DNA from 3 places in the Thalassospira sp. A3_1 genome. Region 2 is predicted to be linked to each of the others. Evidence: predicted binding sites of a transcription regulator. Region 2 holds the regulator's gene; each other region holds the start of a gene.
What was found. Region 2 encodes PhoB, which activates phosphate uptake and scavenging genes when phosphate is short. Its sites were predicted from a motif close to TNTCATAAAACTGTCA; they were not measured.
Positions count from the first base shown of each region.

Region 1: a site for PhoB is predicted at 1,127-1,142, ahead of J7395_RS00985 (inorganic phosphate transporter). Genes of this name have one in related genera too.
Region 3: a site for PhoB is predicted at 1,214-1,229, ahead of phnF (phosphonate metabolism transcriptional regulator PhnF). Genes of this name have one in related genera too.

Region 1 covers NZ_JAGHQQ010000001.1:204,333-209,668, reverse strand. The annotation lists gene J7395_RS00990 (AsmA family protein) at 1-1,044, shown strand, start outside; gene J7395_RS00985 (inorganic phosphate transporter) at 1,214-2,743, shown strand; gene J7395_RS00980 (queuosine precursor transporter) at 3,006-3,551, shown strand; gene queA (tRNA preQ1(34) S-adenosylmethionine ribosyltransferase-isomerase QueA) at 3,677-4,732, shown strand; gene tgt (tRNA guanosine(34) transglycosylase Tgt) at 4,725-5,336, shown strand, end outside.
Region 2 covers NZ_JAGHQQ010000001.1:642,356-647,691, forward strand. The annotation lists gene J7395_RS02935 (calcium/sodium antiporter) at 1-563, opposite strand, end outside; gene J7395_RS02940 (cation:proton antiporter) at 884-2,644, shown strand; gene phoB (phosphate regulon transcriptional regulator PhoB) at 2,706-3,401, opposite strand; gene phoU (phosphate signaling complex protein PhoU) at 3,419-4,141, opposite strand; gene pstB (phosphate ABC transporter ATP-binding protein PstB) at 4,163-4,966, opposite strand; gene pstA (phosphate ABC transporter permease PstA) at 4,968-5,336, opposite strand, start outside.
Region 3 covers NZ_JAGHQQ010000002.1:20,969-26,304, reverse strand. The annotation lists gene J7395_RS07115 (class I SAM-dependent methyltransferase) at 1-484, shown strand, start outside; gene phnF (phosphonate metabolism transcriptional regulator PhnF) at 490-1,203, opposite strand; gene phnG (phosphonate C-P lyase system protein PhnG) at 1,336-1,824, shown strand; gene phnH (phosphonate C-P lyase system protein PhnH) at 1,821-2,429, shown strand; gene J7395_RS07095 (carbon-phosphorus lyase complex subunit PhnI) at 2,431-3,573, shown strand; gene J7395_RS07090 (alpha-D-ribose 1-methylphosphonate 5-phosphate C-P-lyase PhnJ) at 3,579-4,508, shown strand; gene phnK (phosphonate C-P lyase system protein PhnK) at 4,508-5,290, shown strand; gene phnL (phosphonate C-P lyase system protein PhnL) at 5,301-5,336, shown strand, end outside.

The sequences.
Region 1 (5,336 bases), 440 kb from region 2:
GGGACGCTGAATGTCGATCCGTTCGTGCCGGCCGCCAAACGCGCCGGTCTGATGCCGGAAGGCGGCAGTGGTCCGCGCCGTGCGGCATTCAATATGCCAACAGGCATGAAAGTCACGACGGTCGATGCCCGCGATGGCACGCCGTGGGATGACACGGTGATTGATGTATCGGCCCTGCGTTCGATTGATGCCGATGTTTCGCTGGCACTTGATCAGCTTGATTTCGATACCTACAGCCTTGTGAAGCCGGACCTTCAGGCGACGCTTGTGACCGGGCTTCTGACCATCGAGAAATTCACCGGCCTTCTGGGTGACGGGGATCTTTCGATTGATGGCACGTTTGATGCGCGCAATTCCGATACGCCGAAACTGGCGCTTAAAGGCAGCCTTGACAGCGCGGATATCGAAAAACTGGCCCCGATCCGGGTTGCCAATGACACGGTGATTGGCGGGGCGGCGACCAAGTTTGATGTGACCGCATCGGGCAATACATCGCGCAAGCTGGTCAGTGCGTTGAACGGGACGGCGAACCTTGTTCTCAATAATGTCCGGTTCAGCAATGCCGACAAGCGGTCGGAAGATCCGAAGCTGAACATTCAGGCATTGTTGCAGCAGGGACCGCAGGCGATGGTGGTTGAAGGGGTCGGTAACAACGATCTGGTTCAGAGCCTTGAAGCCGATATCGCCATCACCAACGGGATTGCCAAAACCACCCGTGTCGAAGCGGTATCGCGCGTGGGAACGGCGGACGCCGATGCGACCCTTGATCTGCCGAAATGGCAGATGGACACCCAGGCAGATTTCGATTTTTCCAAGAAAATCGAAGAATTGCCGCCATTCAGCGTTTACGCCAAGGGCAATATCAGCAACCCGGCAATTACCGGGCGCATGGACAAGGTTGCGATCAAGGTTCTGGATAATATCCTTGATAAGGCACTGGGCGGGAGTGGTTCATCCGATAGCGGGTCCTCAGGTTCGGGAAGTTCGGGCAAGGACGCGGCAAAGGATGTCCTGAAAGGGCTTTTGAACCAGTTCGGTCGGTGATTTTCTGACACGGCCCTAAACGACGAAACGGCCCTGCAATGCGGGGCCGTTTTGCTTTTGACGGGGGGCTTTGGGACATGGCTGTCATAAAAAGGCAAAAAAACCTTAACAAACCGGGTTTGCTTCGACATGATCCGCGCGTCGATTCCCTTTTTAGTAACGGTTGATCATGGTCGCAAAGAAAACCGCTCTGGATAAGGATCTCAAATGGCAGCGCCGCATGGATGCGGGTGTCGGTGAGACTGCTTCCCTGAGTGCGAAGCTCGGACTTGCGCTTGTCTTTCTTTTGGCGTGCAGCGCCTTTGTCGCCTTTCATATGGGTGGCTTGCCGCAAAGTGGATTCCTGATCGCCGCCGCGGTGATTGGCGGTTACATGGCGCTGAATATCGGCGCCAATGACGTGGCCAACAATGTGGGACCGGCGGTTGGTTCAAAGGCGCTGACCATGGTTGGCGCCCTTTTGATTGCAGCCGTGTTTGAAGCCGCCGGTGCGATTATCGCCGGTGGCGATGTTGTCGGCACGATCAAGAACGGCATTATCGACCCGACGCAGATGCCCGATGCGCAGACCTTTGTCTGGGCGATGATGGCGGCCCTTCTGGCAGCCGCCCTTTGGCTTAACCTTGCCACGTGGCTTGGTGCGCCGGTTTCGACCACCCATTCCATCGTCGGTGGGGTGATGGGGGCCGGTATGGCAGCCGTCGGCATTGGCGCGGTCAATTGGCCGACCATGGGCACGATTGCGGCAAGCTGGGTGATTTCGCCGGTTCTGGGCGGGGTGATTGCCGCCGGGTTCCTTGCCTTTATCAAGTTCAGAATTCTTTATACCGACAACCGTGTCGAGGCGGCCCGCAAATGGGTGCCGATCCTGGTCGGTGTGATGGTGTCGGCCTTTACCATGTATCTGATGATGAAGGGGATATCGAAGGTCTGGAAAACCGAGACCTGGCAGGTTGTTCTGATCGGCATTGGTGCGTTTTTCGTGACCCTTTTCCCGGTGCGCAAGGCGGTCCTGCGGGCATCGCGCAGCATGACCGGGCGGCGCAAGGAAATCGCATCGCTGTTTCGTATTCCGCTGATTGTGTCGGCAGCCCTTTTGTCATTCGCGCATGGGTCAAACGATGTGGCAAATGCCATCGGTCCGTTGGCCGCCATCGTTTCGGGTGTTGATAGCGGTCAGATCGTGACATCGGCCCCGATCCCGATCTGGGTGATGGTGATTGGTGCGATTGGTATTTCGGCGGGTCTGATCCTTTTCGGGCCGAAACTGATCAAGACGGTCGGATCGAAAATCACCAAGCTTGATCCGATCCGGGCCTATACCGTGGCTCTGTCGGCGGCATTGACGGTGATTGTGGCATCCGCCCTTGGCCTTCCGGTCAGTTCGACGCATATCGCGGTTGGGGCGGTGTTTGGCGTCGGGTTCCTGCGTGAAACGCTGAGCCATCGTCGCCGGGTCGATAATGCGCCGATGCTGGTTGGCGAAGATACCGAAACCGACGAACAGAAACAGCATATCGAAGCCCTGCGCCAGCTTGACCCGGCACAGGCCGAAAAGGCCGAGAAGAAACTGCGCAAGCGGTTGCTGGTGCGGCGGCGTTATGCGGTGACGATTGCGACCGCCTGGGTGATCACGGTTCCGGCCGGGGCGTTCCTTGGCGCGTTGCTGTTTTTCACCATTCGCGGGATCATGCTTTAATTCCGACGGAATTAAGCGCAGAATTGAAGTTTCGCGGCACGGTGCTCCTCCTTTTCCCCGGGGCAGCTTGCAGCGATCTGCAGCGGCGGTCAGGCTTTGGTCTGGCCGCCGTTTTTCCTTGACCCTGTGCGGTGGCAAGCGTAATTACCGAAAACATAATTTGAATCAAACCCGTGCCGAATCGTCGCCCAATCAAAGTGGGCCGCGAGATTTCCTATGCGTGCATTCTGCTTTTGGTCAGGATTTTGGTTAAGGAAAAACGATGAAAGCCATCATTATTGGCGTTCTGGCAATGGCCGTGACGGTTGTTGCATCGAACATTCTGGTTGAATATCCGCTGCCGGGCGTTTTGGCCGACTGGCTGACTTATGGCGCGTTTACCTATCCGGTGGCGTTTCTGGTTACCGATCTGACGAACCGCGCACGCGGGGCCAAGGCCGCACGCGTGGTCGTTCTGGCAGGCTTTGCGATTGCGGTTGTGTTGTCTTTGATCGTGGCGGACACGCGCATTGCCATTGCATCGGGCACGGCGTTTCTGATTGCGCAGATGCTCGACATTACGGTGTTTGACAAGCTGCGCCGGGCGACCTGGTGGAAAGCACCGCTGATATCATCGGGGATCGGGTCGGCTGTCGATACGGCCTTGTTCTTTTCCATCGCGTTCGTCGGTACCGGGCTTCCGTGGCACACATGGGCGATGGGCGATTTCGCGGCCAAGGTGATCATGGCGCTGACCTGTCTGGCACCGTTCCGTTTGCTGATGACGGTGGTGACCCCGCGTATGAAAGCGGCCCCTGCCCAAAGCTGATGGCGGGTTGATGCCAGGTGGATGCAGGGCTGATATTCCGACGCGATGCCTTGAGGTTTTGCAAAGAGGGGCGGTATAAAACGCCCCTCTGATTTTTTCTGATAATTGCAGGTTTTGTTTTTCCGATGAAAGTCGATCTGTTCGATTTCGATCTGCCGCGTGAGTGCATTGCCGAACATCCGGCCAATCCGCGTGACAGTGCCCGTATGCTTGATCTGACGGGCGGGGAAACGCATGACCGCATCGTTCGCGAACTGCCCGATATCCTGCAGCCCGGTGATCTTCTAATTTCCAATGATACCCGCGTGATCCCGGCCCGCCTTTTTGGCAAGCGCGGGGATGCAGGCATTGAAGTGACCCTGCACAAGCAGGAAGGTCTTGCACAATGGCGCGCCTTTGCCAAACCGGCCAAGAAGCTGCGCGTTGGCGAAACCTTCAGGGTCGCCGATGATTTCGAAGCCGAGGTCATGGAAAAGAAAGACGGCGGCGAGGTGTTGCTGCGGTTTAACGTTGCCGGGGCCGATCTGATTGCCGCCCTTGAAAAATATGGCGTGATGCCGTTGCCGCCCTATATCCGGCGCGACAAGGGCGGGGATGATCAGGACAGATCGGATTATCAGACGATTTTCGCCCAGCATGACGGTGCGGTGGCCGCCCCGACGGCGGGTTTGCATTTTACCCCGGAATTGCTGGCAGCGATTGATGCGCGCGGTATTGAGCGCCGCACGATCACGCTTCATGTCGGGGCGGGCACGTTTTTGCCGGTCAAGGTCGATGATACCGACGATCATAAGATGCATGCCGAATGGGGCAGCATATCGCCGGAGATCGCCAACCTGATCAACGAAACACGCGCCAGGGGCGGGCGGGTGATTGCGGTGGGGACGACGTCGCTTCGGCTGCTTGAAAGTGCGGCGCGCGAAGACGGGGTGGTTGAACCGTTCGAGAACGAAACCGACATCTTTATCACGCCGGGCTATAAATTCCGGGCGGTTGATATGCTGCTGACCAACTTCCATCTGCCGCGATCAACACTTTTCATGCTGGTATCGGCCTTTGCCGGGTTTGATCGCATGAAGGCGGCATATGGCCACGCGATTGAACACAAGTACCGTTTCTATTCCTATGGCGATTGCAGCCTGCTTGAATGCGCCAGCAAGATTGAAAAAGCTGATGACTGAATTCCGTTATGAACTTCTGGCGACCGACGGCAAGGCCCGTCTTGGCCGCATTCATACCGCCCACGGCGTGATCGATACCCCGGCCTTCATGCCGGTCGGCACGGCTGCGACGGTCAAGGGCATGCTGCCGGAAAATGTCGCCGATACCGGCGCGCAAATCCTGCTTGGCAATACATACCATTTGATGCTGCGCCCCGGTGCGGAGCGCATTGCACGCCTTGGCGGTTTGCACAAATTCATGAATTGGGACAAGCCGATCCTGACCGATAGCGGCGGGTATCAGGTGATGTCACTGTCCAAACTGCGCAAGATTACCGAAGATGGTGTTACGTTCAAAAGCCATATCGACGGGCGCAAATTTGCGCTGTCGCCGGAACGGTCGATGGAAATCCAGCATCTGCTGGGATCGACCATCACCATGGCGTTTGACGAATGCACCCCGTTCCCGGCGACCGAGCAGCAGGCCGCAGATTCCATGCGCATGTCGATGCGTTGGGCAAAACGGTCCAAGGATGCGTTTGTCGAACGTGACGGCTATGCGCTTTATGGCATTCAGCAGGGCAGTGTTTTTGAGAACCTGCGGCGCGAAAGTTCCGAAAAACTG
Region 2 (5,336 bases):
AGGGCGACAATGCCGATAACGGTCGCAACAATCGGTTTCAGCCAACCGCTTGGCACCTCGCCAACTTCGTCGACTTCTTCCTCGTGCAGGTGGCTGGCTTCGCCCGGGCTTCTTTTGTCATGCTGGTAGGTGAAATACCAGATCGCCGCCAAAACCAGCAGCATTACCGCTCCTGCCCAACGCTCCACAACACCGAACATGCAAAGACCGATGAACAGAACAGTGCCCAGCAACATGGTCCCACCATCGCGAACAATCATGGTCCGGGACGCTGCGATTGGCTTCAGAACAGCCGTCGCACCAAGGATCAGAAGAATGTTAGCAATGTTCGACCCAACAACGTTCCCCATCGCGATATCCCCCGAACCGGCAAGTGCCGCATTCAGCGACACTACGAATTCCGGGGCCGACGTTCCGGCGGCCACCACGGTCAGGCCGACGATAACCTTGGAAACACCCATTAGCAGTGCAAGACCAACAGCGCCGCGAACAATGAACTCGCCACCAGCCGTCAAAAGCAAAAGACCACCAATAATCTGCAAATAGGGGATGAACTGTTCCAAATGTCAGCCTGCTCGTCTGGGGAAAATTTTGATTATTTCTGTGCCCTTTATCGGGCCAGCGGAACATGGCATTCCGAACACAGAATAGCAAGCCGTGTCGTCCCGCCTCGGAACCCTTTTGGATGGCTGTGTGATGCTGTTCCCACACAGGCAAGCACGCCGAACGTAATCGCCACGGTCGCTTACTCTTAATACGTGTCGTCTACCACAGATGTCTTCGCATACGCGAAATTTCCATAGAAATCATAGGGGTATTTCCGCTATCCTGATTTGAACGAGTTTCCTTTACACGCCCATCTGCGCCGGACGCATATCCCAACATGTCTCACAGCGTTCTTTTCGAACTGTTCCTTGTCCTGACGGCCGCGGTGATTGCTGTGCCGCTGGCCCAGAAATTACGTGCAAACTCGATCATCGGCTTTCTGATCGGTGGTTTTTGCATCGGACCTTTTGGTTTTGGTCTGATCAATGACCGCGAAGACATTTCAACGGTGGCCGAGCTTGGCATTGTCTTTCTGCTATTCATGATCGGTCTTGAACTGTCGCGCGAACGATTGCGCGTGATTGGCGGCCGGTTTGCCACCCTTGGATTTCTGCAAATCGGCGTCACGATGGCGGTGATGTTCGGTGTATTGCTGCTGATCAATTACGATATGCCCGCCTCTATCGTGATTGCCGGAGCACTGGCCCTGTCATCAACAGCCATTATCCTTAAACAGCTTTCCGATGAACGCCAGTTGCATACCCGTTTCGGCCGTGCAGCCCTTGCCATCCTGCTGTTGCAGGACGTCGCGGTTGGTCCCTTCTTGATCATGGTGCAGGCCGCTGGCAAGGCCGGAACCGAAACCAGCCCATGGATCAGCGCGTTAAGTGGGGTCGGCGCTGTTGCCGTCCTGCTGCTGGCCGGTCGTTATCTGCTGCCACGACTGTTTCGTTATATTGCGTCCCTTAAAAATCCCGAACTTTTTGCCATCGGCACCCTGTTTGTCGTTCTGGCTGCCAGTACCCTGACCGAGGCCGCCGGTCTTTCGATGGCGCTTGGTGCCTTCATCGCCGGGGTAATGCTTGCCGAAACCGAATTCCGCCATCAGATCGAAGCCGACATTTCGCCATTTCGCGGGGTTTTCCTGTCGCTGTTCTTCATGTCAGTCGGCATGTCGGTGAATGCCAATGTCGTCATTGGTCAAGCCGGTACCATCATTTTATGGCTGATCGGGTTGCTGGTCGTTAAGGCGGCGGTCCTTTTCGGGTTATCCCTGTTGATCGGCTTTAACCGGGCATCATCGATCCGGGTTGCCATGAGCCTTGCCGCTGGCGGCGAGTTTGCCTTTGTCATGCTGGCACTGGCATCGCAGAATGGCGCGGTTCCGATTGATATCGCCGTAATGCTGATCCCGGTTGTCGCGATTTCGATGGGTCTGACCCCCTCCCTGATTTCATTGGGCCACCGGATCGAACAGAAACTTCATCCCAAGGAAAACGATCAGCTTAGCGAAATTTCAGATGAAACCGATGGCATTCAGAAGCATGTTCTGGTGATTGGTTGCGGGCGTGTCGGCCGGGTTCTGGCCCGTCTGCTGCGTACCAAGGATATCCCGTTCATCGTTCTTGAATCCGATGCCCAGCAGGTTTCACGCGGCCGTGCCGAAGGTCTGCCGGTTTATTTTGCAGATGGATCACGTCCGGAAACATTCCGAGCGGCCCATACAGAACAGGCCCATATTGCCGCCGTTGCCATGGGGAACCCACACGCAACCGAAAAGACGGTTGCCCTGTTGCGCCAGCACTATCCACACCTGAAAATCTTTGCCCGCGCACAGGACATCACCCATATCGGGCCCCTGTCACGCAGCGGTGCGGATGCCGCCATCCCCGAAGTACTCGAAACCGGTTTGCGCCTGTCCGACCATGTTTTGGCAGCCTGCGACATCCCGCAGGAAGATATCGATACCGAAATTGCCAAGTTCCGTCGTGCCGATATGCTTCTGATGAACGAACTGGCGCCACGCACCGCGCGCCAGAAAACCGAAGATCCGGCATCAAAATCGGCCAAACCGGTAAAATCCAGGAAAACCACCTGAAAACAAAAACCCCCATCATAAGGATGGGGGTTTTTCGTTTCACCTTCCGGAATAACCGCGATCAGGCGGCTTCGACATCCAGTGCGTAACCAGCGGCACGAACCGTACGGATCACATCGCGCGTTCCCTTGACGTCATTCAATGCCTTGCGCAGGCGGCGAATATGTACGTCAACCGTTCGGGTTTCGACATAGATGTTCGGACCCCAAACCGCGTTCAGAAGCTGCTCGCGCGAGAAAACCCGCCCCGGATGTTCGAGGAAGTAACGCAGCAGACGGAATTCGGTCGGGCCAAGATGTATGGCCTTGCCGTTACGGCTGACACGATGGGCGGCCAGATCCATTTCGATATCGGAATAGATCAACTGCCCTTGTGGTTGCGCCGGGCCGGATCGGCGAAGCAACGCGCGAATACGCGCCAGCAATTCGCCAATCGCGAATGGCTTGGTCACATAATCGTCGGCACCGGTATCAAGGCCACGGATGCGGTCACCTTCTTCGCCACGCGCGGTAACCATGATCACCGGCAAATCGCGGCTTTCCGGTTTCCGGCGGATCTGGCGGCAAACCTCGATCCCCGACATTACCGGCAACATCCAGTCCAGAAGGACCAGGTCGACATGGGTTTCAGCCAGAATCTTCAACGCTTCGTCACCGTCTCCGGCTTCGACAACCTGCATCCCCTCGCGTTCGAGGTTGTAGCGCAACATGGTTACGATTGCAGCTTCGTCCTCGACGATAAGAACCGTTGGGTCCATCTTCCTATGCTCCAGTGTCACTCATTCGGTTCTACGACAGCGAAATTCGCCGCGTCATTTTTTGGCCGAGTATCCATCGGCAGGTCTTCACCCTTGATCCGGTAATAGATCGTTTCGGCGATATTGGTCGCGTGATCGCCAATACGTTCGATGTTCTTGGCAATAAACAGCAGATGGGTCGATGCCGTGATGTTACGCGGATCTTCCATCATATAGGTCAGCAATTCACGGAACAGGGAGTTATACATATCGTCAACTTCCTGATCACGCGCCCAGACACGCTGGGCCTTTTCCGCATCGCCTTCGATATAGGCGTCCAGAACGTCCTTGATGATTTCCTGGCACAGCTTCGCCATGTTCGGGATCACCTGAACCGGACGGATCGGCGGCACCTGGTTGAGAACCTGCGCGCGCTTGGCAATGTTTTTCGCCAGATCGCCAATACGTTCCAGATCGTTGGAAAGTTTAAGTGCTGTCACCACCTGACGCAGGTCATCTGCCATCGGCTGACGCAGGGCCAGAAGACGTACGGCAAAATCCTGTACTTCCTGTTCCAGCGTATCGATACGATGATCGGAAATAATGACCTTTTCGGCCAGTTCCGAATCCCGCTTCACGATTGCGCGGATCGCAGAAATCAGCTGGCTTTCGGCAAGCCCGCCCATCTGCGAGATGATATTGTTCAAACGGGTCAGTTCTTCGTCAAACGAACTGACGATATGGTGTTTTTCGTCGGCCATCTAAAATACTCCTGCCCGGAATTAACCGAAGCGACCCGTGATGTATCCCTTGGTGCGTTCGTCCTTGGGATTGGTGAAAATTTGATCGGTTTCGCCCACTTCGACCAGCTTGCCGAGGTGGAAGAACGCCGTGCGCTGCGACACGCGGGCCGCCTGCTGCATGGAGTGCGTTACGATCACAATGGTGTAGTTCGAACGAAGTTCGTCGATCAGTTCCTCGACCTTTGCGGTCGCAATCGGGTCAAGCGCCGAGCACGGCTCATCCATCAGGATGACTTCCGGGCTGACGGCAACCGCACGTGCGATGCAAAGGCGCTGCTGCTGCCCACCCGAAAGACCGGTCGCTGGTTCCGGCAGGCGGTCTTTGACTTCTTTCAGAAGGCCTGCCCGTTCAAGCGAGGTCATGACGATCTCGTCAAGCTCGTCCCGCGAGTTCACCAGACCATGAATACGCGGACCATAGGCCACATTGTCATAGATCGATTTCGGGAAGGGGTTCGGTTTCTGGAACACCATGCCGATACGGGCACGCAACTGAACAACGTCGATGGCCTTGTCATAGATGTCACGGTCATCAAGCGTCACCTTGCCGTTGATCGTGACACCGTCAATCGTGTCATTCATGCGGTTCATGCAGCGCAGGAAGGTCGATTTGCCGCAGCCCGACGGACCGATCAGCGCGGTAACCTGACGTTCGACAATGTCAAGATTGACATCGAAAAGCGCCTGGTTGTCGCTATAGAAAAGATTAAGGTCACGGGCCGTCATTTTCGGGCTAGTGACTGACGGCTCTGCCGTCATTGCGCTTTGAGTTACAACAGCCATTTTACCACTTCCGTTCAAATTTCTTGCGCAGATACACGGCCAATCCGTTCATCAGGATCAGGAAGCCCAGCAACACCATGATCGCCGCCGAGGTTTTCTCGACAAAGGCTCGTTCCGGACTGTCAGCCCACAGATAAATCTGCACCGGAAGAACCGTCGCCGGATCAAGCGCGCCCCCCGGAACATCAACGATGAATGCCACCATGCCGATCATCAAAAGCGGTGCGGTTTCACCAAGCGCCTGCGCCATACCGATGATGGTTCCGGTCAGAATGCCCGGCATTGCCAGCGGCAGCACATGATGCGTCACCGTCTGTACCGGTGATGCCCCAAGTCCAAGGGCAGCCTGCCGGATTGACGGCGGTACCGC
Region 3 (5,336 bases), on a different contig from region 2:
AGGCTGGCGCGTTCTGGAACGTATTTTACGGCCCGGCGGGCTTATGCGCATCGGCCTTTATAGCGAACTGGCGCGCGAGGATATCGTGGCCGCGCGGGAATATATCGCGCAAAAAGGCTATGGCCCGGGTGCGGACGACATCCGGCAATGCCGACAGGATATTCTGTCCGGCGACGAAGAACTTGCCTTCAAACCGGGTATTCGGTCGGATTTCTATAGCCTGAGTGCCTGCCGCGACCTGATATTCCACGTGCAGGAGCACCGTTTCAACCTACTGCAAATCCGGGAATGCCTTGATGAGCTGGGTCTGGAATTCATCGATTTTGAACTACGCCCGCAACATCATTTCACCGCGAAGCGCACCGAGATCAATAGCAAGCTCAAGGGCAATGAACGCCTTGTTCCGTGGAACAAATTCGAACACGAGTTCCCTAACACCTTTACCAACATGTATCAGTTCTGGTGCCGTAAACCCAAAAACTAAGCAGGCTACTCGACAATCAACTGAACCCGGTCGCTGGAAAAGGCGGTGATCCCGTATTCGATGGGGACACCGGCTGCGTCCACGTCAACACTTTCTGTGGATATCACCGGCCGGTTTTTGGCCTGTTTCAGCAGGCTGGCAACCCGTGATGATGGCAGTTGGGCGCTGATGCGCGTGGTTTTGCGGCTGTAATCATCAATCCCGAAATGCTTGAACGCCTCGGTCAGGGATTTTGTCTGGGTGAATATCTCGACAATCCCCTCGAACCGGGCAACCGGAAGGTAGCTTGTCGCCACCGCCAGCGGAATGCCATCGGCCTCGGATACTGAAAACAGTTCGACAACCCGTGTGCCCGGTTTGACATCGAGAAACTGGGCGATGGTCGCGCTGGCTTTCAGGATTTCAGATGAAATCAGCCGTTTGTCGGGCAAACGATGGCGCCCCGATACGATCTGGGAAAAACGTGTCTTGCTGCCAAGCGGATAATCAAGGATCTGTTCCTGCACAAACGCCCCCCGCCCCTGTTCGACACGCACGACATTGGCATCGACAAGGGCTGACATCGCGCGTCGCACCGTATGCCGATTAACACCGAATCTGCGAACCAGTTCCATCTCGGTCGGCATTTTGTCACCGGGGGCAAAGACCCCGCTGGCAATATCGGCAAGAAGCTGTTTTTCGATTTGCTTCCAGATAGATAGCCCGGCTTCCCAATCCATCGAAATCCCCATTCACAAAACTTTCACCGCAAGACCTTTGCCAAGCGCGCGTAATCGTCTTATAACGTGAATATGTATAGACGTCTAGACAAATTTTGAATTTGTCGATACCCGCATAGAAGGATCATACAGATGACGGCGCAACCCGCCCCGCAATCCGGATCAGACCAGGGATCAATCATCGATCCCGCCACACAGGCCCGCCAGCGCTGGATGGCGGTACTGGCACGCACAGACCGCGCAATTCTAGAACAGGAATGGCACGACCATTTTGCCGATGAGCAATGGAGCCACCTGCGCGAACCGCAAATCGGCATGGTCATGGTGCGTGGCCGTGCCGGTGGGGCCGGGCAGCGCTTCAACCTTGGCGAAATGACGGTCACACGCTGCGCGATCACCCTGTCCGATGGCACGGTCGGTCATGCCTATGTCAAGGGTCGCGACCGCATACAGGCGCAATATGCCGCCCTGTTTGATGCCATCATGCAGCGCGACGACACCGCATCCGATTTCATCGACATGCTGGCCCACCAGCAGGCCGAGGCAAAACGCGAAAACGCCCGCAAGGTCGCCGCCACCAAGGTCGATTTCTTTACCCTGGTCCGAGGAGAAGACGAATGATCCCGCAACCCCGGACAGCCGACCTGCTGCGCGGTTTTGAAAATGCTGCCTTTGATTCCAATGCCGTTTTCCGCACCCTTCTGGATGCCATGGCCCATCCCGGCCGCATTTACGATCTGCCGCTTGATGTCCCCGCACCGGCCGGCCTGAACAAGTCCGCAACCGCGTTCCTGCTGGCCATGGCCGATATGGATACGACAATCTGGCTGTCACCTGATTGCGCATCGGACGCGGCAAACGCCCATCTGAAATTCCATTGCGGCAGCCCGATCAGCAGCAACGCATGCACCGCCGATTTTGCCGTTGCCCGCCTTGATGGCGATCTCGCCTTCATCAAGGAGCTGCCCATCGGCAATGCCGAATATCCTGATCAGTCGGCAACCCTGATCCTGATGGTCGAAGACATATCGGACAAGGCCGACATGATCCTGCAAGGCCCGGGCATCAAGGACAGCCAGAACCTTTCCGTGCCCGGCCTGCCCGCAGCCTTCCACGCATGGCGCGCGGAAAACCATCATCTGTTCCCCTGCGGTGTCGATGTCATCTTTGCCGCGGATCGCAAAATCGCCGCCCTTCCGCGCACCACCCGGATCGAGGTCAGATAAAATGTATGTAGCCGTCAAAGGTGGCGAACGCGCCATCAACAACGCCCACCGGCTTCTGGCCGAAAAACGCCGCGGCGACCGGGACGTTGCCGAAATCGAGACCAGCCAGATCGAACAGCAATTGTCGCTTTCGGTCACCCGCGTCATGGCCGAAGGATCGCTTTATGACCGCGATCTGGCCGCCCTTGCCATCAAGCAGGGCCGCGGGGACCTGATCGAGGCGATCTTCCTGATGCGGGCCTATCGCACCACATTGCCGCGTTTTGCCTTTTCCAAGCCGGTCAAAACCGCCGAAATGGATATCGCACGCCGCATTTCGGCAACCTTCAAGGATTTGCCGGGCGGGCAGATTCTCGGCCCGACATTTGATTACACCCACCGCCTGCTTGATTTCACCCTGATGGCCAATGGCGAGGAACCGGCAACCGCCCACACCGCCGACCATCCCGTGGATGAAACCATGCCGCGCGTTCTTGATGACCTTCTGAATTACGAGGGCCTGATACAGGACGAACCGAACCCGACCAATGATGACGCCCCGGTCGCAGATCTGACGCGCGAAGCCGTCAAATTCCCGGCGGATCGTGATCTTCGCCTGCAAAACCTCGCCCGCGGGGACGAGGGTTTTGTTCTGGCCCTTGGTTATTCCACTCAGCGCGGCTACGCCAACAGCCACGCCTTTGTCGGTGAAATCCGCTATGGCAGCGTCGCGGTCGAAATCGAACCCGAAGAACTCGGCTTTGCCATCGATATCGGCGATATCGAGCTGACCGAATGCGAAACCGTCAACAAGTTCAAGGGCTCCAAAACCAAGCTGCCGCAATTCACCCGTGGCTACGGGCTTGTTTTTGGCCAGAACGAACGCAAGTCGATTTCGATGGCACTGGTGGATCGTGCGATGCGCGCGCGCGAAATGGGCGAACAGGTCATGGGCCCGGCCCAGGACGAGGAATTCGTCATGGAACATAGCGACAATGTGCAGGCAACCGGCTTTGTCGAACATATCAAGCTGCCCCACTATGTCGATTTCCAGGGCGAACTTGAACTTGTCCGACGCATGCGTGCCGAAGTGCTGGAACGTCTGGCAAAGTCGGATGCAGCCGATGCCAAAAATGCCAGATCACAACCCGAAGCCGCGGAGTAACCAATATGGAACAGACCGTAAATAATCCGCCAGAAGCATCTTCGGCCTATAATTTTGCCTATCTTGACGAACAAACCAAACGCATGATCCGGCGCGCGTTGCTAAAGGCCGTTGCCATCCCCGGATATCAGGTGCCGTTTGCCGGTCGCGAAATGCCCATGCCCTATGGCTGGGGCACCGGCGGGGTGCAGGTCACGGCCGCCGTCATCGGCCCGGACGATACGCTTAAGGTCATCGATCAGGGCGCGGACGACACCACCAACGCCGTTTCGATCCGGCAGTTCTTTGCCAAGACCGCCAATGTGGCGACCACGGAAAAAACCGCCGAGGCATCAATCATCCAGACCCGCCACCGCATTCCCGAAAAGGAACTGCGCGAAGATCAGATCCTTGTCTATCAGGTGCCGATCCCCGAACCGCTTCGCTTCCTGGAACCCCGCGAAACCGAAACGCGCAAGATGCACGCGCTCGAAGAATACGGGCTGATGCATGTGAAGCTTTATGAGGACATTTCGCGTCACGGCCATATCGCCACCACCTATGCCTATCCGGTGATGGTCGATGATCGCTATGTCATGGATCCGTCGCCGACACCGAAATTCGACAATCCGAAAATGGACATGATGGCCGCCCTGCAACTTTTCGGCGCCGGCCGTGAAAAGCGCATCTATGCCCTGCCACCTTACACCAAGGTCAAAAGCCTCGATTTCGAAGATCACCCGTTCGAGGTGCAAAGCTGGAAGGACGAATGCGGCATGTGCGGTGCAACCGACAGCTACCTTGACGAAGTCATCCTCGATGACAGGGGCAATCGGATGTTTGTCTGCTCGGACACCGATTATTGCAGCGAACGGCAGGACGCCGGCCATCGCGGCCCGCAACATCATGATCAACCCCTTGGCACCAGCCACAGCAACGGAAAGGCCGCAGAATAATGACCCGTTCAAATGAACCGCTTCTGCGCGTTACCGACCTGACCATGATGTATGGCGACCGGGTCGGGTGCCGCAATGTCAGCTTCGAGCTCCGCCCCGGCGAAGTGCTTGGCATCGTTGGTGAATCCGGCTCCGGAAAATCAACTTTGCTGCGCAGCATTTCCGCCCAGCAGGAACCGACCAAGGGCACGGTTGAATACCATACCCGCATTGATGGCATCCGCGATGTCTATCAGATGTCCGAAGCGCAACGTCGATTGCTGATGCGCACCGACTGGGCGTTTGTCCACCAGAATGCCCGCGATGGATTGCGCATGAATGTCAGTGCCGGGGCCAATATCGGCGAACGCCTGATGGCGGTCGGTGATCGTCATTACGGCAATATCCGAAGTGCCGCCGAAAACTGGCTTGGCAAAGTCGAAATTGCCACCGAACGCCTTGATGATCTGCCCTCAACCTTTTCGGGTGGCATGCAGCAACGCCTGCAGATTGCCCGTAACCTCGTAACCAGCCCGCGTCTCGTTTTCATGGACGAACCCACGGGTGGTCTGGACGTCTCGGTTCAGGCCCGCCTGCTCGATCTGCTGCGCGGGCTGGTTCACGACCTTAATCTGGCGGTGATCATCGTCACCCACGATCTGGCGGTCGCCCGCCTGTTATCCCATCGCCTGATGGTCATGCAGCGCGGCGAAGTGATCGAAAGCGGCCTGACCGATCAGGTGCTGGACGATCCGCAGCACGCCTATACCCAGCTGCTTGTTTCTTCCATCCTGCAAAATTAGGGCGATTGAAATGTCTGAAATGCTTCACGCCAAAAACGTCGCCAAG